2 linked regions of the Lentimicrobium sp. L6 genome follow. The protein of the gene in region 1 interacts with the protein of each later gene in a pairwise test. Links are inferred from orthologs where the notes say so. Each region holds a gene or a part of one and is shown on either strand. Other genes may lie near its edges.

Region 1 (11,496 bases):
CAGAAATTAAATGTAGTTCCATCAGTTCTCAAAGCTAAATCAACAGGAACATCAACCACATCCCAATCGAAGCCAGAACTATTAAATTCAGCATACCAAGCAGCAATATTCATTTCTGTAGAATAACCAGAACCATTGTCTTGGTATTTAGAATCTACAATATGCGCCACTCCATCAGAACAAACTTGTAAACCATTACGAATAATCTGACTTCCAGACCAAGAAGGATCTACGGGCACTATTTCGTGTGTTAAATCTTGCCCATTAACTTTAGAAGAAGCGAAGTAATTATGAGTCCAAGCGGCGTTAAACACACCACCTGCTGAAACAAGAAAAGCTTCATTAGGATCTGTATTTCCATCAGGATTATAAATCACTCCAGAAGGGTATCTACAAGGATCATCTGTATTCATCATCCAAGTATCAGCCCAAGTGCTACCGCCATCTGTTGATGTAGCCATAATAATATTACCACTGTTTAAGGCTTCGGGATAGGTAGCGGGGTCTGTTCTAAAAGTAAAAGCATAAGCCCCTAAGTCATTATTATAATCTAAATACCTCTGTTCTTCTAAAAGTACTGAATATATATTAGCAGATTTTCCGATATAAACACGCTCTACAGATTGTGTACCTTTCCAGTTAAAATCGGAAGCAACTACAGGAGGTGTTTGAGTTGGACTCATTGGTAAATCAATCTTATTTCTTGAATTTACCATTTTCGTGGATTTTTTAGCCTCTTTTTTTTCATCGGCCATAGCACCGAAAGAAAGACTTAGAGCTAAACTAAAAAGTAAAAAATTTTTCATAGCATTAATAATTTAAGATTAAGTATTTGTTGAATAGCAAATTTAAGTATTTTTCTTAAACAACTCAAGTTAGCCTTAGTTAGTGAATTACATATAGATAAGTATACAAAAAGGCATAAAAAAAGAGCCTGAAAAATCAGGCTCTTTAAATCTAAATATTTTAATCTTGTGGATTTCTTCGACGATTATTCCACTATCATTTTCTTAGATACACTTTCGTTACCAATAGTTACAGTGTAGAAGTAAACACCAGACTGTAAATCTCTAGCTGGTAATTCAACTTTCATCGTGTTATTGATAACACCTGCATTCATTGAATAAACAGTTTGTCCCATTAAATTACTTACTTCAATCATAACTGGAGCAGAAACTGCACTAGTTAATTCAATAGTTGTAGAACCTGTGAATGGATTAGGATTGTTCTGACTAACTGCGATATTAGAAACCGCTTCTAATTGATTCAAACCAACAGTCCAAGGAAATTTAACACCTTTCACAAAACTATGAGTAGTTGGAGTTAGCTCATCACCTGTACCAAACTCAGCAGGGCTAACAGATGTAGTCACAGGAATATGAACAAAATTATCAGCAATTCTACTTACCTGACCCACATTGATAAAGTAATAGAACCCAGCATATAAATCATCAGCAGTAAAGTTAGTTACAGGAAAATCATTGAAATCACCGTCAATCATTCTACCTGCCGCTTTAATATTTGGAGCACCATTCTCTCCACCGAAAGCTTCAACATCTTCTGTATCAGTCCAAACAGCAAAAACAGCAGAACCATCAGCAGTTCTAGAAGCACGTAATCTTGTACCCCAACCGGCTGCTCCACCTAATGCATTGGCCCCATCTGTTGGTACATCATCAGTCATCACAGAGTCAACAAAAATTACATTTTGAACACCACTTTCGTTTAATTCAATATTGTAAATATAGTTTAAGTTGTTAGTATAAGAGTAACCTAAAGAATCAATATGAGTAGAGAAAGTACCTGTAGCTTTTACAAATAATTGTAATTCACCATTGGCATCAACAATACCATCAAGCTCAGTACACTGTGGCCACATTGGACCTTCAAGAGCATTTGTTGCCCAAATATACTCAGACATTACTTCATTATCTTCCAATTCAATTTCGATTTCATCCCAGCTTTCACCTGCATCTGTTGTCACAAATACAATAGGTTGGTAACCATTTTCGATATCAGCAGAAACACCAATCATCCACATATAACCAATAGAACCATCGTTAGACCAAGTAGAACCGAAAGTCCAGAAGTTAAAAGTAGTACCATCAGTTCTCATTTTAAGGTCAACAGGAACATCAACAGATTCCCAATCGAAAGTAGAACCATTATATTCACCATTCCAAACATTTAAGTTCATCTCGGTAGAATAACCAGAACCATTATCTTGGTATTTTGAACCCATAATATGAACAAAACCATCATTAGTGGCCTGCATACCTTGACGAATCAATTGGCTTCCAGAATAAGCAGGATCAACTTCAACTAATTGAAGATCTAGATCTGCACCATTAATTTTTGAACTTGAGAAGAAGTTATGCGTCCAAGTACCTGTAGAAACAGGACCAGCACCAACTACTAAAGCTTCAGCAGGATTAGTGTTTCCATCAGGATTATAAACCACACCAGAAGGATATCTTCCACCATCAGCAGTATTAATCAACCAAGTATCAGCCCAAGTATCTCCATCTTGAGAAGTAGCAGAAATAATAGCACCACTATTACCATTTGCACCAGCGTAGGTTGCAGGATCCGTTCTAAAAGTAAAAGAGTATGTTCCAATCTCTTCATTATAATCTAAACCTCTTTGCTCTTCTAAAAGAACAGAATACACATTGGCCGATTTCCCAATATAAACTCTATCAACAGATTTAGTTCCTTTTAAATTCATTTCTGCGGCTACAACAGGAGAAGTTTGAGTAGGATTAACTATCTCAATCTTATTCTTTGTATTTACCGTCTTTGTTGTTTTTTTAGCATCCTTAGTTCCATCGGCCATTGCTCCGAAGGAAAGGCTAAGAGCCAAACCAAAAAGTAATAATTTTTTCATCGCACTTATAATTTAAATTAACATTGTTTATTGTGTGCTCCAAAATTATATGATCTTTATGGCAAAAAGCCTATATTCAAACGGAATGAACTCGTAAATCTCACGTATTTTTATCTAAGTGATTTCTGCAATACGTATTGATTTAGCGTTTCCACATTAGCTTTACTGTTCCCCACAAAAACATGTTTATCATCAATAATCACAGGCCTTTTGAGGAAAGTGTATTCCTGAAGAATATACTTTTTATAGTCTTCTTCACTTAGGTTTACCTCTTTTAATTTCAGGCTTTTATACTTTTGAGATCGACGCGAAAACAGGTCTTCATAGCTCCCTACTAAAGCTTTAATCTCATCTAATTCCTCTTCAGAAATCGCTCTCTTTTTGATGTCAATGACTTCGAAACCTAAGTCTAAAACTCCACTGTTTTTGAGGATTCTTTTACTGGTGTCACAGGTGGAAAGGGTGAATATTTTCTTCATAATGATGCTATTTCCACAAAACTCGGACAGTGGTCTGAGTGTTTTGCGTCGGGTAAAATACCTACATTTTTGATTTGGCTTTTCATGTTTTCGCTAACCATATGGTAATCGATACGCCAGCCTTTATTATTGTTTCGCGCATTGGCTCTATAACTCCACCAAGTGTAATGATGAGGATCTTTATTCAACATCCTAAAGGAATCGATAAAGCCTGTGGCTAGAAATTGCGACATCCATTCTCGCTCCTCAGGCAAGAAACCACTGGTTTTTGCATTGCCTTTAGGGTTGTGAATATCAATGGCTTCATGACAAATATTATAATCTCCAGAAAGAACGAGATTTGGTAAGGTTTTCTTAAGCTCGTTAATATACTCCGTATAATCGCTCAACCACTGCATTTTGAATTCTTGGCGTGCGTCTCCACTACTTCCTGAGGGATGATAAACACTTACTACTGAAAAATCTTCAAAATCAGCACGTATAAAACGGCCTTCAAAATCATACTTTTCAATTCCCATACCAAATTGCACATGCTTAGGTTCTACTTTACTCAGAATAGCTACTCCGCTATATCCTTTCTTTTGTGCAGAAAAGGAATAAGTATGATAACCCAGCTCTGTAAATTCAAAAACCGGTATTTGATCGTCTTGGGCCTTAGTTTCTTGTATACAAACCACATCGGGATTCTCTTCTCTTAACCAATCAAGGAAGCCTTTTTTAACAGCAGCTCGTATTCCATTTACATTATAGGTGATTATCTTCATATAGGTAATTTCTAAGGTTTTTATTGAGGCGCTAATTTCGGTATTTTTTTACAAATGAAAGTATTGCTTATTTGATATCATCCATTTCCTCATTTTTTTAAATTTCATAAGCTACATATGCTTAGGATTATTAACTTTGCTTCAAGATAGCCAAACATGAAAATCAGATTACAAACAACACAACCTACTGACGAAGAGTATCTCATGATTGGGCTATCCTCTTCCCTGAAGGATTATCAGCTATCTTACTATTTAAATAAGCACTTTCAGACCTTTTTTAAGAAAATGCCCGATATCCCATTTTATAATAAGAATGGAGAGATTGGCAAGTTTGCATTTTATCATTTTTATGATGAAGACTTACGTATGGATTATTATCTATTTACCAATAAATCCTCAAAAAACACGGCTGTTTCCGCTTATCCTCATTTTGAATTCTTTGTTTTATTTAAGCTTTCCTCTTATCAAATCCCTGTAAATGAAATTTTAAAAGAGATGAGGAGGGTTCCATATATAAATGCTGCTCTCCAAATTCCACTGCAAAAGCTTAAAAATCTAGATGAATTATTGGAAGATATAGAGCTACATCTATTAACAATTACCAGTGCTCAAAAAAAGTGCGAAGCTCGACAATGGCTATGGCAAAAATGTGTAGCTCAAAATAAAATCGCTAATTTTGAAAATAAATTGATTTAAAAAATAAGATATTATGAAAAAATTTGCAATCATTCTATCGGGATGTGGTGTTTTTGATGGCGCCGAAATCCATGAAGCCACCTTAAGTATGTTAGCCGTGATGATGCACGGAGGAGTCTATGAAATATTTGCACCTGATATTAAACAACATCATGTAATCAATCACATCACTGGTGAAGAGATGGACGAGGAAAGAAATGTGTTGATAGAGTCCGCCAGAATTGCCAGAGGAAAGATCAGCCCCATGAGCGCTTTCCAAGCTGAAGAGTTCGATGCTTTATTGATTCCGGGTGGATTTGGAGCTGCTAAAAACCTCTCCGATTTTGCCTTTAAAGGAGCTGAAGCTGGTGTTTTTATCCAAGTGAAAGATGCCATTCAGGAAATGCATAGAATGGGAAAACCCATTGGAGCCTTATGTATCTCTCCTGCGCTTATTGCCTTAACTTTAGACAATGTAGATTTAACCATAGGAAACGATAAAGCGACCATAGAAGCTCTAGAAGCATTAAATGCACATCATTTAGAAACTTCTCACGGCGAAGTGGTTCACGATAAAGCAGAAAATATTTTTACCACTCCTTGTTATATGCTGGATGCTACTATTCTTGAAATTGCCATTGGTGCCGAGAATATTGTAAAGGCTATGATGGAGAGTATGGAGTAGATTGAGAATAAAACAATTATTACTCTGTGAAACTTTGTGACTCCTCTGTGTGCTTTGTGATATAGCTATTAAACACTATAAAGAATAGAACACGAATAACACGGGTTTAGCGGATTGTCACTGATTAATTATGCCAGCTTTCGAACGCTCCGCTTCTCCCTTTCTCCATCTCCTATACATTGTATTTCCACGCAAAGAAAACGCAAAGAAAAATCGCGAAGCTCGCAAAGTAAACAGAACACATATTATGAAACCCATTTCTAAGGTCTACACATACTCAAACATTGAACCTTGAACTTTGAACTTTAAACCTTAAACCCTGAACTTTAAACCCTAAACCTTGAACCCTCTCCAACTCTCCAGTTCAATAACTCAAAAACCACTACAACTTCCCACCCAAAACAGTAGATAACTTCTCAGATTTTACATTTCCTTCTAAGTCGAAGTATTCAAATAATAAGATATAAATTCCCATATCTGCTTTTTGGCCATTCTCGTCTTCTCCATTCCAATAGTAAGTTCCTTCAGTAGCTAAAAGCTCATTTTTTACTAGGCGATTAACTTGTCTTCCTCGTGCATCATAAACGATTAAATTGAGTTGATAACCTACCTCTTGCATGCGATAATGTATTTGAAGAACATCCTCATAACCATCATTATCAGGCGAAAAAACTTCTGGTTCCAATTCAAAAGCAGATATACTTTCGCCTTCCTCTAAATACTGAGAATTCTGATAGCCTGGAGTTCCATAGTTAACAGAGCTGGCAGCTGAATGCCAATTTGAAGAAGCATTCCCTCCATTCAAACTTATTTTTTCTAAAGAAACTCCTTTGGTATCTTTTAATAAACTGTGATGCATGTCTTCGTTATACTGTAATTCATCAATAATACTGTCCGTGGAGGAGCTTAAATGAAGAAGAATGTGGCCTTCGGAATTGGGGAAATCGGGCAAGCTATTCAGTTGCATGATTTGCTCAGGTTGTTCAGAATAATAGACTTTGAGTACTTGTGTTGGGGATTCGGCATAGGCCATATAATCCATAGGGAATAGCAGAGCGCTTTCCAAATCGGCAATATACCAAGTGGTATCGTATTGATTCACTTTTATTCTCGAAATACTCAGTCCCGCAGTTTCTAGGATTTTCTCAGAAACATTAACCAATTCTATATATTCTCCATCATCAATAGCTGCATCAAAAAGGATTTCATTAAAAACGATATCTCCTTTTTCTATTTCATCGGGAACAGCAAAACTCAAAAACAATCCTCCCGCTGAGCTACCATTACATTCCAATAATCCATCTTGAATTTCTAAGGTATAAACTACCGCATTAGATAGTTCTTCATTTAGACTAAGAATAACGGTATTATATTTAGGTCCTTCTATTTCGCAAGTATTGGGCTGTCCTATGCCCTGATCTATAAAATAACTCTGAGTTTCCGCCAAGCTGATACTGTCCATTTTTTCGCTGAAATAAACTCGTATACTCATTTCACTCAATAGCTCAATTCTCTGAATCCTCAAAGGCTCTATCTCACCCGAAGTTCCATTCACACTATTCAAACTTCCGGGAGTTCCTCCTCTAGCATCTATGCTTTCGCTCCAATTGGGCTGCTCCACACAATATTCCAAAGGATCAATAGCTTCTAAACTCCATCCCCCATCTGATTTATCGTCATCATCAAACCAATCATCGTCATATTCCACCTGATGAATAATACCTCCACCCAGGTTTCGTAATACCAATTGAGTTCCACCATTTGTTAAGGAAAAACTAGATATGGGATAAGTATCTCCAAATTCAGAAAAACTAGCCACAGCATTGGGCTCGCAAACAATCAAATATTCTTGAGGCTCTAATAAATAGCTTTCAAAAGTTTTTATGGTAGAGCCTGTTTGCAGGGTCCAACCCGCTAAATCGATAGGGGCATTGGAAGTATTATAAAGCTCTAAAAACTCATAGGGAGGCAAACCATAAGCGGGTTCCGGATCTGCCAATATCTCATTTATCACTACATCGCCTTCCATCGCAATTTTCGGCACCATAAAATCAATCTCGGCTGGGGTATCCATGAGCTGGCCTGCACAATTTCTAATTTCTCCATCTATTACCAATTGATAATGCTCCCCTATTTCAAATTGGTCTTCGAATACTAAAAACACAGAGCTGCTGGTATCTTTTGCCATGACTTGTTGAACTGGAATTCCCCCAGGGTTCACAATATAATTGGATTTTCTTAAAACATCTTGCAAATCCATTTGTTGGTTGAAGGTCAATAATAAAAGAGGATTATCCACTACTTCTAAACTTGAAGCCTGAGGGAAAGCAGGTGTATCATCATAAATAGAATTCATTTCGCCTGGGCTTCCACCTCGTGCATCTTCTGCCGCTCTCCAATTGATGGCTTGGGAACAAAAGTCGGAAGGGTTAATTTGCTCTAAAGACCATCCTCCATCATCTTTATTGGGATCCAAATACCAATCATCGCTGTATTCTACTTCATGAACCACAATATCCGTTGGGCTTAATAAGCGCAATAACTGTCCCCCATTGGTTAAAGAAAAACTAGAAAAGCCAACACACTCTCCATACGGAGCCAGCAAGGAAATATTACTTTCTTTACAAAGAATAAGATAGGAGTTGGCAGGGATATTGGCTTCCGGAAAGTCTTTTAGTGTCCCTCCTATTTCTAGCTTCCATCCTTGCAAAGTGATTACGGTTGAAGTTCTATTATAAATCTCAAGATACTCTGCATTTGGCAATTGTATTTCTGGAGTTGGGTCTGCCATGATTTCATTAATAACCACATCGAAAGGAGAAACTTCTACTCTGGCAAATGTCTTTACCGTGGGCTCCATCACATTTCCACTTAAATCTTCAATATTTTCTATGATGATTTCATACTCTTGATTCTCCAAAAATTCATTCTCAAATTGCAGAAAGACTTCTGTTTTCCCTTCTGACAAAATTGCAACAACAGGGTTACCAACAGATTGATTCACGTTATAATTTAGCATATTTATAGCAGTCTCTTCCAAAATCATTTCACTAAAACTAATATTTAATTCTTTTGAGGATTCTAATACAACCGCCTCCACCTCCGGCTTTTCAGTATCCACTTCCATATATTGTATCTCTATGTTATCTAAGTAAAATTTAGTGGAATTAGAGCTGGTATATTTACAGAAGTATCCAAAATAAGAAGTAGTGCTGATGCTATTATCATTTCCTTGGCATTCCATTTGAAACTGACCTGTGCTATTAAAATCTGAATAAACGATCCAGTCTCCATTATTCTTGTGAATCACCTTTATTTTAGCCTGAAAAGAGGAAGCCACACTAGCTTCTGTTCCTCTACAAATGGAGGTGATTTCTGTTCCATTTTGTTTAAACAACTCTATGGCATCATCGCTCAAAGACTCTCCAAATTGAAGGAAATATCCATTTAAACTACCGGATAAATCTTGTTGATCGGATGTCAAATAAACCCGAGCATTATTATTAGAGGAAGGACTGAATGAAAGTTTTATAAAAAACTCCCAGCTGGTGCTGTCCATTATGGAGCTGGCAGTGACCAAATATGAGGTATCCGACTGTCCTTCATTATTCAATTGCAATTGAAAATCAGGGTTGACTATGAAATGGCTCTCATCGCCTATCCATGAAGGATTCTGGGTAAAATCACCATCCTCAAAAGTCTCAGAAACTTGGGCATGAATTAGGAAGGAAAGCACTAAGAAAACGATTAGTATAAAATGCTTTTTCATTAGGAAAGTTTTATCATTTATTATCGCAATAAATGTACTAATTTTGCATTTAATAAAGAAATAAATATGAGAATAGCAGTAGTAGGCGTTACGGGAATGGTTGGAGGCGTTATCCTCCAAGTACTAAAAGAAAGTGAATTGGTGATCACAGAATTGATCCCTATTGCTTCGGAAAAATCAGCAGGCAAAGAAATCGTTTTTGATGGCCAGACATTCACTGTTTTAACCATAGAAGAAGGCTTAAAGAAAAACCCTCAGATTGCCATCTTTTCAGCTGGTGGTGCTACTTCTAAAAAATGGGCTCCTGTATTTGTCAAACAAAACTGCTATGTGATTGACAATTCTTCTGCTTGGCGCATGGATAAAGAAATCCCTTTGGTGGTTCCTGAAATCAATACCGCCCAACTAACCAAAGAACATAAACTCATTGCCAATCCAAATTGCTCTACCATACAAATGGTATTGGCTTTGGCTCCACTTCACCAAGCCTATCAATTAAATCGTTTAGTGGTTTCTACTTACCAATCGGTTACTGGCTCTGGCGTTGGCGCTGTTCGGCAATTGCAAGATGAAAGAATTTGTCGTCCTGCTCCAGCTAAATTCTATCCTCACCCTATCGATATGAATTTGATTCCTCATGGTGGCGATTTCTTAGAAAACGACTATACCTCTGAGGAAATGAAACTGGTAGATGAAACTAGAAAAATATTAGGTGACGATAGTATTAGAGTAACCGCCACCGTGGTTCGAGTTCCTGTGATGGGTGGGCATAGCGAAAGCATTAATGCTGAATTCCATCAAGACTTTGAGATAAAAGATGCGGTGGAATTGATGCGAAATTATCCTGGAATCACTATTCAAGATACACCTTTAAATAACGACTATCCCATGCCTAAATTTGCTGAAGGGAAGAATGATGTTTTTGTGGGTCGTATTAGAAAAGACGAAAGCCAAGATAAAACCATGAACATGTGGGTGGTTGCCGATAACCTAAGAAAAGGCGCGGCTACCAATGCTGTTCAAATTGCAGAATATATTACCAAAAACTTCGCTATCTAAATCTTGCCCTTGGAACTCATTAAGGACATAAAAAACTTTCCCAAACTTAGCTATCCTGTGGTTAGTATAGGTAGATTCGATGGTGTGCATATTGGTCATCAGAAATTATTGAAGATATGTAAATCTATAGCCACTGAAAAGCAAGGGCAAGTAGTCATTATCACCTTTGACCCAGGACCAGAGGAAGTTCTTTTTGAAAAAAGCAAGGATGAGGTGAAACTACTCAATACCATAGAAGAAAAGGCCAAGTTGCTGGAGTCTTTTGGAGTGGATTATCTGTTAGTCATCCCTTTTACTGAGGCCTTCTCACATACCACTTCCTTTGATTTTGTGAGGAGTATTTTGGTGGAGCAAATTGGAGTAAAAGAAGTGGTGATGGGCTTCGATAATCAATATGGATATGGCCGTGATGGTGATTTTCTCTTGATGAATAAATTTGCCGATAAATATGGTTTCTTAGTGAATGAAGTGCCCATGGAGGATATTCACAAATTGGGCATTAGTTCTGTTAGAATCCGTAAATACCTCACCGAAGGAAATATTCCTGCTGCTAATAAATTCTTGGGCTATAAATATCAAATGTCGGGCTTGGTGGTTCAAGGGAATCAAATTGGTCGTACTTTAGGTTTCCCCACAGCCAATATGGATGTTAAGGATAAGTATCGCCACAAGCTCATGCCGGCTGGTGTTTATGTGGTAGAGATTAAAATAGGCGAAGAGCATTTTTATGGCATGGCCAATATCGGATATCGTCCAACCATTAGATTAGAAAAACATGACCTCAGTTCCGAAGTCAATATCTTTAATTTCAATAGAGATATTTATGGGAAACATATCACCATGTGTTTTTTAGAGAAAATTAGAGAAGAAGAGAAGTTTGATGGCTTAGAAACGCTAAAAAAACAATTGACTTCGGACAAAGAAAAGGCATGCCTGATGATGGAGCGATTTACGGATTGTAAGTAAAGAGTTTGCTTTCCACCCTAAAATCTTGTTAATCTAGCTTTTAAACCTATTAAGCTCTCAATATTTAAGATTCCACGCGAAGAAAACGCAAAGGAAGAACACGCCAAAAGCGCAAATGGATTCACGCCTCGACCACAAGGAGAGGATTAAAGCCCTGAGAAGGGGGAATAAAAACTTCTCAAGCTCTTAGGTTTTCACCCTCTCAACTATTG
Region 2 (11,408 bases), on another replicon or contig:
TGGCATTTACAGAGGAGGCTATATGTTGAGCTGCGGAATCATTTACAAAATTCATCAAAGCATCTTTCATTAATGTTGCAGACTCCACAAAAGATAATTTTCCAGCAAAATTCATGGCATTTACATAGCCACTTTCTTTAATTAATTGATTACAAAGACTGCTGTCATCTGGTCCTCCAAGAAAATAAACATGAAGATGGTGAGGGAGTGCTTTCAAAAGCTCCACCCATTTTTCATAAGGATATTGCTTAGTGAACCAAAGGCTTGCAGGCGTAATTGTAATATAAGGTTTGGTTTTATGAATAGACATTTTAGCATTATCCTTTTTAGTAGGGTAAAGCTTTGGAAGTGCAGGCTCCTCATCAGTAAGGTGATTAATTAACTGATGATTTCTATTGATCTCATGCCAATCTTCTTTGTATTCATGAGGAAAGGATTTGGAGAAGAAAAGGGAGAGCGGATTTTTTTTAAAACCATAGGTTTTTTTTGCTCCAGAAAACAAAGTAACCATTCCACTACTAAAAAAACGCTGTAAATTGAAAACGGCATCATATTTCTCATTCTGAATCTGAAAGATAATAGTCAACAAGTTTTTATATTTGTCTTTTTTCTTATCCCAAATAAACAATTCATTAATATTCATATTGCCATAAAAAACACCTTCATTACCTTTTTTAATTAAATAATCAATTTGGCAAGAAGAGTCTGTAGCTCTCAGTTTCTCAGCAATAGAAGTGGATAATATCACATCTCCAATGCTGGCAGTTTGTATGACAAGGTATTTTTTCATCTCCATATTAAAGATACAAAATTACAATATTCGCTCAACGATTTTCATTGAGAAATTAAAGAATGAATATAAATAAGTATTTGAATTCCTAAACAGCTACACCATAGTCGCGTAGCGCATTGTTTAAGCTGGTTTTTAAGTCTGTAGATGGTTTTCTTTTACCAATAATCATGGCACAAGGCACTTGAAATTCTCCTGCAGGGAACTTTTTAGTATAACTTCCGGGTATAACAACCGATCTTTCAGGTATTACTCCTGTATATTCTTTTGGTTGGTCTCCAGTAACATCTATAATTTTAGTAGACTTAGTAATCACCACATTTGCACCAAGAACTGCTTCTTTTTCAATTTTCACACCTTCTACAACAATACAACGAGAACCAATGAAGCAATCATCCTCAATAATTACTGGTGCGGCTTGGATAGGCTCTAATACACCACCAATTCCAACACCACCACTCAAGTGAACATTTTTTCCAATTTGAGCACAGCTTCCAACTGTAGCCCAAGTATCCACCATGGTTCCGCTACCCACATAAGCGCCAATATTCACATAACTTGGCATCATAATAACACCTGGAGCTACAAAGGAACCATAACGAGCAATAGCATGAGGAACCACTCTTACATTAAGCTCTTTATAATTGGTTTTTAAAGCTATTTTATCATGAAATTCAAATGGACCCACTTCTATGGTTTCCATTTTCTGAATAGGAAAATAGAGGATGACTCCCTTTTTAACCCACTCGTTAACTTTCCATTCTCCATTTACGGGTTCTGCTGTTCGAAGTTCTCCTTTATCAAGAAGCTCTATTAAATCTCTGATGGCTTTTTGAGTAGCCTCCTCCGATAATAATTCCTTATTATCCCAAGCTTTCTCTATAGTGTTTCTTAGTTCTGTGTACATGATCAAAATTTAGGCTGCAAAATTAGGATATTTCCTAATTCTACAGCCCATAATTCAAAAAAGAAGATGTTATTAAAATGTGATTTTACAAAATATCTCCACGTGCTTAAGATGGCGATAGTGATAACATCAGTTATTGAGGATAAAGTGACCTGAGGAGATAAACGCTTTATCAGACTCAATGTGGTATAAATAAACTCCGTTTCCGAAGCGATTTAAGTCTATTTTAAATTGTTGTTGGTTTATTGTTTCCTGGTGTATGATTTGCCCGAATGGATTGATAATGTATAGCTTGGCATCAATCATCTCTTCAAAATCAATATTGATTATTCCTTGGCTTGGGTTTGGATACACTGAAACCAAATTATCTGGTATGTTTTCAATACCTCCAATAAAATCAACACAACCATCTCTTTGATCTATGTCAATCAAATCGATTTCAATAGCAATATTTGTACTTATTCCTCCGCCTTCAATGATATATTCGGTGCTCAATTGTTGTAATTCGAAATCTTCTGAATAACCTTCGTAAGAGCCTTCAGTACAATCAATCCCATTTCCTTCATCGTCCATTTGAATAAGCCCAATAGTTTCGTACGGGGGGGGGGGTGCGCTTTTCACACCCATTAAGGGGCCATTGCCAATAGCTAAAAGTTTGTTTTGCTCTTTGAATTGTATATCAATAATCGGCAAAAACACGTTTCCATTAATAATAGCTTCGGCGTTTAAATCTGTTTTTATAAAACCGCCTATTCCATTTGTGTGAATAAAGAGTAATTCATTTTGATTGTTAATGTGGAGCTTTCTTTTAATCCCATAACCAATATCATAATATCCAGAACCGATTATTTCTTTTGCAGATACCACATTACCTAAAGAGTCCGTCTTCATTAAGATACTATTCATGTCATTATTCATCAATGTATAGTATTCATCATTATAAATGAGAACATCTTCAATTTCATAGTGATAACCTAAAGTAGGATTTTTATAACCATAGCACCAATTGATTTCTCCTGTATTAGAGAGCTCTGCTAATAAAGCTGTGGTTTTAGTTTCGTTTTCATTTTTATAATGTCCAGTGATGATAAAATTACCGTTTTCATTTTGAATAGCAGATAAACCTTTACTTAAAGCTGTACCAAAACGAATGATTCTTGACCATTCTAGACTACCATTTTTAGTGATTTTCACCACAGATAATTGTTTATAGGCGCTACTAGAAAAGTCATGTTCTCCTGTTAAGATAAATCCACTATCCGCAGTTTCGCTAACATTTACCAATCCACCTAAATTATTGGTTTTTGTCCAAAGTAATACCCCATTTCTATCCATTTTCGCAAAGAAAGCATCTTGATTGCTATTGTTTTGATTTAAAATACTCCCAAGTATAAACTGACAAGAATCAAGAGTACTAATTATATTGATAAGCCTAGGTTCATGGTTATTATCTACCTGTGCAATCGTTTTTGTCCAAATAGGGTCTCCAAAATCATCTATTTTCATAACAAAGGACTTATGGATGCCAAAGTATTCACCAATAATAAAGGTTTTATTATCAAATGACTGGCTAGATGAATACGCTTGTGTACTAATATCCCCAGCAGCCCATAATACTTTGGAATAGGGGCTGATTTGAGCCGTGCTGGAAATAGCAATAAGTGATAAAATGAAAGTGTATAATTTATTCATGTTACGAGCATTTAATAAGCAGAAATACAGAATTAACCAGCTGTATAGACTGATAGACTTTAAAAAGGTCAAAATAGTTGCGTGATTTATCAAATTATTATCAAATCTTATGTTTTTAACTATAGTGTTGAGTTACATATTTATTAAATTTGCAACCTGAAAATGAGTAGAATATTAGCTATAGACTTTGGTCAAAAGAAATCGGGAATAGCGGTTACCGATGAACTTCAAATGATTGCCAGTCCACTGACCACAGTGGCTTCCTCTAAACTTATTGACTTTTTACTGGATTATACTCAAAAGAACGAGGTCAGTATAATGGTGGTAGGTGAACCAAAGACTATGGATAATAAAGCTAGTGACTCCACTAAATATATTGCACCTTTTGTAGGGCGTTTGAAAAAGGCTTTTCCAAATATTCAAATCGATAGAATGGATGAGCGATTTACAAGTAGAATGGCATTTCAAGCTATGATAGATGGTGGTTTAGGAAAAAAGGCCCGGCGAAACAAAGAATTAGTGGATACCATTAGTGCTTCTCTTATTTTGCAATCGTATATGGAATTTAAAAAGATTTAATCATGATATTACCTATAGTAGCCTACGGGCATCCTGTTTTAAAGAAAATGTCTGTTGACATTGATAAAGATTATCCTGAGCTTGAACAGCTTCTTGAAAATATGTTTGAAACCATGTATGCCACTAATGGTGTAGGTCTAGCTGCGCCACAAATTGGTAAAAACCTACGTTTATTTGTATTGGATGCTACACCTTTTAAAGAGGAGTATCCTGAAGCTATTGAAGGAAAAAAGGTCATGATTAATGTCCATATTGTTGAGCAAGAAGGCGAGGAGTGGAGCTTTGAAGAAGGTTGTTTGTCAGTTCCAGATATTCATGAAGCAGTGATGCGTCAACCTAGAATAAAAATCCAGTATTTGGATGAAAATTGGGAAAAGCATGAAGAATGGATTGATGGAATTATGGCTAGAATTATGCAACATGAATATGACCATATTGATGGGAAAATATTTACTGAGCATTTGAGCTCTATGCGTAAGGTATTATTAAAAAGAAAACTAAATGATATCAGTACTGGGAATATTGATGTGAAATACAGAATGGTTTTTCCGAAAGCGAAAAAAGGAAGACGATAGAATATAGCAAAATATTAAAAAGGTGGAAATATTAAATATCTCCACCTTTTTTTTATCCTTAAAATAGGAATTTTATTGATTGTGACTTTCTAACCAGTTATATATAGTCTTTGCTAAACTAATTCTTTTATCAGAAAAGGAATGGTCACATGCATCTAATACTATCATGTTTTCCTGAGTCATATTCTGATGAAAACTTATAAAAGTAGACTGCTCTCTGTCAGTGCTAAATATTTTGAGAATAGATTTAGGGTTGTTTTTTAATGAGTTGTCTAGGTTCATCCTTGCATTTGACATCGCATCATTTACAAAGCTCTCCCCAGAAACCAAATTTATACAAGGTCTTTGTTCTAAATTAGTAATGTATTTTATTCTTTGCTTGTCGATTTTATGATTCAAAACATAATAGCCACTCCAAGGGTCTAATGCAATCACTCCTTTAATGCCTTTTATTTCTTCAAGAGCTATAAGAGCTATATCACCACCCATGCTATGACCCAAAAGGTAAATCTCCTCTGTATTTATTCTCCATTTCTTTGAGTTTTGAATTAAATACTCATACACATCCTTTGTATCTTGCAAACTTTGAGAATAGCTAAAATAACCATTATTACCCCATGTTCCTGAATAGGAAAAGAATACGCTGTTATAGCCATTTCTTCTTAATGCTTGACCAATATCCTCATTTTTTTCAAACCCAGGGTTACCATGTAGAAATATAACTGTAGGTTTTGTGCTTTTGCCAGTAGTTAGTAAGATTCTGGCTGCTAGTTTATTATCTGACGGTATTATTATTGGAATACTTAAAGGAGCAGCATCTCTATTGAACTCGTTTGGGTCGCTAAACTGAAATGTTTCAGTTGGGGTTTCTTGATTTTGAGTATCCTCTTTATCTCTACAAGAAGTGATAATGAGGAGGCTAGATAATAATAAAACCCATAATCTAATTTTCATAAGTCTTGATGTTTAATGCCTTAATATGTGCGATTGCAAAAGCTCATTGCAATTTCAAATATAGAAAATTTAATTACTTATACACTAAAATATTCAAAAAATTGAATTCCACACTAAGCAGAAGGTTTTGCCTAAAATATTCTTCCCAAAAAACTCTAATATTTATATTCTATAGAAGCTTTTACTATTTTTGTAGAAAATATCTCCATGCCAGAGCAACAGAATTATAGCCTTTCCGATTTAATGAGTGAATTACAAATGGTGATTCGTTCCTCTTTCGACCATTCTTATTGGGTGGTTGCTGAATTGGCGAATGTTTCTGGTTCTGCTCGTGGACATATGTATTTGGAGTTGGTGGAGAAATCGAATCATCAGATTATCGCCAAGGCAAGAGCTAATCTTTGGAGTTCTCGTAGGCAACAAATCATGCGTGCTTTTGAGGATGTGACTAAAGAAACTGTAAAAACTGGAATGAAGGTGCTCCTTCAATTAAGTGTTGATTTCCATCCCGTTTATGGCCTAAGTTTTCAGGTTTTAGATATTGATCCATCCTATTCTTTGGGTGAGTTAGAGCGCCAGAAACAAGAAACCATCAAGCGATTACAAGATGAGGATTTATTTGATTTTAATAAGCAATATGTTTTACCATCAGTATTGCAGAACATTGCTATTATTTCATCGGAATCTGCTGCCGGTTATCAGGATTTTATGAATCAATTGGAGCAGAATGTAAATGGCTATCAGTTTAATGTAAAGTTATATCCGGCTGTTATGCAGGGTGATAAAGCTCCTGAATCCATTGTTTTAGCTTTGGAAAAATTAGAAGCTACTGGTATAGAATATGATGCTTTGGTAATCATTAGAGGAGGAGGCTCCAATTTAGATTTGGCTTGTTTTGATGACTATAGTTTAAATGCACGTTTGGCTCAATCTTACTTTCCAATACTAAGTGGAATAGGCCATGAGCGTGACCAATCGGTAACGGATATGATTGCTCATACTCGTTTGAAAACACCAACAGCAGTAGCAGAATATATCATCCAGCATAATTTTGACTTTGAAAACCAAGTAAAGGGTTTGTTTTCTTTTGTGATGGAATTCACTCAAGACCATATTGCAGAGCGGAAGTATCAGCTAGAAAAAGGCTCCTCAAGAATGGCAAAGGCAAGTTTTGAGTTACTTCAATCTGAGAAATCAGAAATACGAGAACTTAGCTTTTCTGCCAATCAATCTACCATGGAATTAATTCATCAATACAAAAGTCAAATTCAGCAATTTAAGAATGATGTTTTATATTTATCTAAGTCTTCTATTAAGGATCAGGACGCTATTGTTGGGCATCAAAAGAGAACTGTTGAATTGGTAGCTAAGGATTTTATTCATAGAGAAAGTACAGGTTTATATCCATCAAAACAATTAATACATTATGTTTTATTAAATATTGATAAAGAGCATAATAAGTTAGATTATATAAAGCAACTGATTAAGGTATCGAAGCCTGAGAATCTTTTAAAAAGAGGATTCAGTATTACCCGTCAGAATGGAAAAGCGATAACGAATTCAGCCTTTTTAGAGGAGGGTATAGAAATAGAAACCCAATTAGCAGACGGAAGCATCAAAAGTAAAATTATCAAATCATAATTATGGCAAAGAAACTAACATACGAGTCCGCTTTAAGCGAATTACAACATATAGTATCCGAGATAGAAGGAGAAGGAATTGGTATTGATGAGTTGTCAAAAAAGGTAAAACGAGCTGCTGAGTTACTGAAGTTTTGCCAAACTAAATTACGTCAGACTGAGAATGATGTGAATGAGATTCTAGGGCAATTTGAGGAAGATTAATACCATTTAGTTAACAACTAACAGTTAACAGTGAATAATGAGGATTAATGTGTAATTACTGAATACAAATGCGTTAGTTTGCCTTATCCTATCGATAAATACTCTGATTTAATAAGGTTTTGAAAACTAGACTCATAATGTGGTTGGGTTGAGCTGGATAATATGCTAATCAATCATTCGATCATTCATTCAGGCATTCCCTCATTGAATCATTCATTTAATATTAAAACAACTGCGAATAATTTTTTACATTTGCGAAAAGATAAGCATTGAAGGTAGATTGGAGTAAAATAGCGGTAGAAGGAATGAGTTTACCCATTCATTTTTATAGATATGTCATTTCTCCACTTTTGCCAGCAAGTTGTAGGCATATTCCCACTTGTTCTGAATATAGTCTTCAAGCATTAAAAAAACATGGAATTATAGAAGGGTCAGTGCTGGCAGCCAATAGAATATCCAGATGTCATCCATGGGGAACTAGAGGTTACGACCCTGTTCCTGTGATTATTATTAAAGTAACATACAAATCAAAACAAGTAGAAAATAGACTACAATGAGAAACTTTGGTTCAGATAAATTATCAGCATTAGATGCTAAATTCGAAGCTCAAAAAATAGCTTTTGGTCCTATCGCCTTTCAAGCAGTTCGCGTGATGCGAGATTTAGGTATATTAAAAAAAGTAGAGGAGTCTCGTAAAAAAGGCATCCTCGTTGAAGATATTTCAGAAGAATTAAAACTATCAAAATATAGTGTTCAAGTATTACTCGATGCTGGTATTAGCTGCGGTGTGGTGATGCAAAAAGATGATAAATTCATCCTGACTAAAACAGGGTATTTTATTCTTAACGATCCGCTTACCGAAGCCAATATGGACTTTGTTCAGGATGTTAACTATCAAGGATTCTATAACTTAGAGGATTCTGTAATAAATGGAAAACCAGAAGGGTTAAAAGTATTTGGAAAATGGAAAACCATTTATGAAGGACTTTCTTCTTTACCTGAAAAAGTTCAGGATTCATGGTTTAAATTTGATCATTATTATTCCGATTTGGTTTTTCCATTAGTCATGCCACTAATATTTGCTGATAAACCAAAGCACTTATTAGATATTGGAGGAAATACTGGTAAATTTAGTATCAAAGCCGCTCAGTATAATCCAGATGTAAAAATTACCATCCTTGATCTACCAGGCCAACTTAATGTCGCTTATCAAAATATTGAAAGTGTTGATTTATCGGATAGAATAGATGGTTTCCCCATTGACTTATTAAACCCCAAAAACGCTTATCCTAATAATGCAGATGCCATTTGGATGAGCCAGTTTTTAGATTGCTTCTCTGAGGAGGAAATCACTCATCTTTTATCTAGAGCTTTCGATGCTTTAGTTCCAGGTGGAATCCTTTATATCAATGAAACCTATTGGGATCGTCAGAAATATGTGGCTAGTAGCTATAGTTTAAATATGACAAGTTTATACTTCACTGCTTTGGCTAACGGAAATAGCAGAATGTATCACAGTGATGATATGATTCGTTTGGTAAAAAAGGTAGGCTTCGAAATAGCTGAAGATATTGATGGTTTAGGAGTGAGTCATACCCTTTTGAAATGTAAAAAGTAGTATTGGAATACCCGAATAGGGCAAAAGGTATTTTATTCTATATAAATAAATAATATTGAGGATTAGAAATCTAGGAAAATTCCTTTTGATATGGGAAAATCTTTTAACTTTGAATCCTCTAAAAAACAAAAAACCTAATAACAAAATGAGCATACTCGTTAATAAAGATTCTAAAATCATCGTTCAGGGATTTACAGGAACGGAAGGTACTTTTCATGCAACCCAAATGATAGAGTACGGAACTAATGTAGTCGGTGGAGTCACACCTGGTAAAGGTGGACAAACTCATCTCAACAAACCTGTTTTTAATACGGTTGCAGAAGCTGTAGAAAAAGCGGGAGCAAATGTATCTTTAATCTTTGTACCGCCAGCATTTGCTGCTGATGCTGTAATGGAAGCTGCCAGCGCTGGTATCGAAGTCATCGTTTGTATTACAGAAGGAATTCCAACTTCTGATATGGTGAAGGTTAAAGAATACCTAACAGATAAGAATAGCCGTTTAATTGGCCCTAACTGTCCTGGAATTATTACTCCTGGTGAAGCTAAAGTTGGTATCATGCCAGCCTTTATTCATCAACCAGGTAAAGTGGGTGTAGTTAGTCGTTCTGGTACATTGACTTATGAAGCTGTTGATCAGTTAACAAAAGCAGGTTTGGGACAAACTACTGCAATTGGTATTGGTGGAGACCCTATAATCGGAACAACTACAAAAGATGCCATGGAACTATTCATGAACGATCCTGAAACAAAAGGAATTGTGATGATTGGTGAAATTGGTGGTGGAATGGAAGCCGAAGCTGCTCGTTATGTGAAAGAATTTGGTAATAAGCCTGTTGTTGGTTTTATTGCTGGTGCTACCGCTCCTAAAGGTAGAACCATGGGGCATGCCGGTGCAATCATTGGTGGAGTAGAGGATACTGCTGAAGCCAAAAAAGCGATCATGGTGGATTGTGGTATTCATGTGGTTGATAGTCCAGCCGATATTGGCACAAAAATGAAAGAATTATTGGGGTAAAATAGACTTTGAATTTATATATCATCAATTATATAATAAGTGAAACTCTGTTTTTTAATTAAAACGGAGTTTTTTTTTGAGAAAGCCAAAATACTTCTCAATATATCCTCCGAAAATAATACTTTTGCCCCTAGAAATTTGAAGACCAATTTAAGGCGTTTAAATGGTCATCAAATGATTTATAAACTTTTTTAAATATAAAATTATGGCTTACAACTTAAGAAACCGTAACTTTTTGAAATTATCAGATTTCAGCCCAAAAGAAATCAAATTTCTCCTTGATTTATCAATGGATTTGAAAAAGGCTAAATATGCCGGAACAGAGACACAGACACTAAAAGGCAAAAATATAGCTTTAATTTTTGAGAAAGCTTCTACCAGAACTCGTTGTGCTTTTGAAGTAGCAGTTCATGACCAAGGTGGAACAGTAACCTATTTAGGCCCTTCCGGTTCGCAAATTGGTAAAAAAGAATCTATGAAAGATACTGCTCGCGTTTTAGGACGTATGTATGATGGTATTGAATATCGTGGATTTGGACAAGATATAGTTGAAGAATTAGGTGCTCATGCTGGTGTTCCTGTTTGGAATGGATTAACTACTGAGTTTCACCCTACACAAATTCTTGCTGACTTCCTCACCATGATGGAACATAGTGATAAGCCACTTCACGAAGTTACTTTCGCTTATGTTGGTGATGCCCAAAATAATATGGGTAATTCATTAATGATTGGTGCTGCTAAAATGGGAATGAAATTCCGTTCTGTTGCTCCAAAAAGCGTTCAACCAACTGATGTACTAGTTGCTCAAGCTAAAGAAATAGCTGCTGAAACTGGTGCTGAAATCATCGTTACTGATAACGTTGAAGAAGGTGTTAAAGGATGTGATTTTATTTATACTGATGTATGGGTAAGTATGGGTGAGCCAGACGAGGTTTGGAAAACACGTATTGAGTTATTAAAGCCTTACCAAGTGAATAAAGCCATGATGGATGCTACTGGAAACCCAAAGTGTAAATTCATGCATTGTCTTCCAGCTTTCCACAACCGTCAGACAACTGTTGGAGAAGAGATTTTCCAAAAATTCGGTATCGATGGTATGGAGGTAAACGAAGAAGTATTCGAAAGTGAAAACTCTATTGTTTTTGACGAAGCAGAAAATAGATTACACACCATTAAAGCTGTTATGGTAGCCACTTTAGGTGCTTAAGAAATCTGAATAATAGAATATAAGAAAAGCCCTCTCTTGATTGAGTGGGTTTTTTTTGTGCATTTTAAGATAGAACACTGATGACAATTGTTTAGCGGATTGGCATGGACTGGGTAGAACAAGGCTTCCCTTCTTCTGAGTAGATCTGCGAAATAGCTTCTTTTTTAATAAAATGCTCTTTTTGATAAAGGTAATTCTATGATTAATTCGTCTTTTTCTAAGATATT

What was found.
Region 2: the proteins of HNS38_RS18090 (region 1) and def interact in binary tests that used the Escherichia coli proteins (3 or more experiments, as listed by UniProt). The link is inferred for Lentimicrobium sp. L6 from one-to-one orthologs.

The regions. Positions count from the first base shown.
Region 1 is NZ_JABKCA010000096.1:1,768-13,263, reverse strand. The notes cover bases 8,369-11,321. They hold HNS38_RS18090 (aspartate-semialdehyde dehydrogenase), read left to right. Parts: upstream 8,369-9,325; coding sequence 9,326-10,318; downstream 10,319-11,321. Other genes in these bases: ribF (riboflavin biosynthesis protein RibF), read left to right, coding at 10,328-11,284; HNS38_RS18095 (lamin tail domain-containing protein), read right to left, coding at 8,369-9,259. In the rest of the region: HNS38_RS18125 (T9SS type A sorting domain-containing protein), read right to left, coding at 1-806; HNS38_RS18120 (T9SS type A sorting domain-containing protein), read right to left, coding at 992-2,887; HNS38_RS18115 (arsenate reductase family protein), read right to left, coding at 2,998-3,366; HNS38_RS18110 (exodeoxyribonuclease III), read right to left, coding at 3,363-4,130; HNS38_RS18105 (IPExxxVDY family protein), read left to right, coding at 4,287-4,826; isoprenoid biosynthesis glyoxalase ElbB, read left to right, coding at 4,840-5,490; more of HNS38_RS18095, read right to left, coding at 5,873-8,368.
Region 2 is NZ_JABKCA010000063.1:18,671-30,078, reverse strand. Bases 2,892-5,756 are described here. They hold def (peptide deformylase), read left to right. Parts: upstream 2,892-3,970; coding sequence 3,971-4,543; downstream 4,544-5,756. Other genes in these bases: xseA (exodeoxyribonuclease VII large subunit), read left to right, coding at 5,705-5,756; HNS38_RS15100 (alpha/beta hydrolase), read right to left, coding at 4,616-5,497; ruvX (Holliday junction resolvase RuvX), read left to right, coding at 3,552-3,968; HNS38_RS15115 (T9SS type A sorting domain-containing protein), read right to left, coding at 2,892-3,389. In the rest of the region: HNS38_RS15125 (glycosyltransferase family 9 protein), read right to left, coding at 1-790; HNS38_RS15120 (2,3,4,5-tetrahydropyridine-2,6-dicarboxylate N-succinyltransferase), read right to left, coding at 879-1,697; more of HNS38_RS15115, read right to left, coding at 1,827-2,891; more of xseA, read left to right, coding at 5,757-7,138; xseB (exodeoxyribonuclease VII small subunit), read left to right, coding at 7,141-7,341; membrane protein insertion efficiency factor YidD, read left to right, coding at 7,647-7,898; HNS38_RS15080 (class I SAM-dependent methyltransferase), read left to right, coding at 7,895-8,959; sucD (succinate--CoA ligase subunit alpha), read left to right, coding at 9,105-9,974; argF (ornithine carbamoyltransferase), read left to right, coding at 10,180-11,181; HNS38_RS15065 (hypothetical protein), read right to left, coding at 11,346-11,408. UniProt on the Escherichia coli protein: Removes the formyl group from the N-terminal Met of newly synthesized proteins. Requires at least a dipeptide for an efficient rate of reaction. N-terminal L-methionine is a prerequisite for activity but the enzyme has broad specificity at other positions.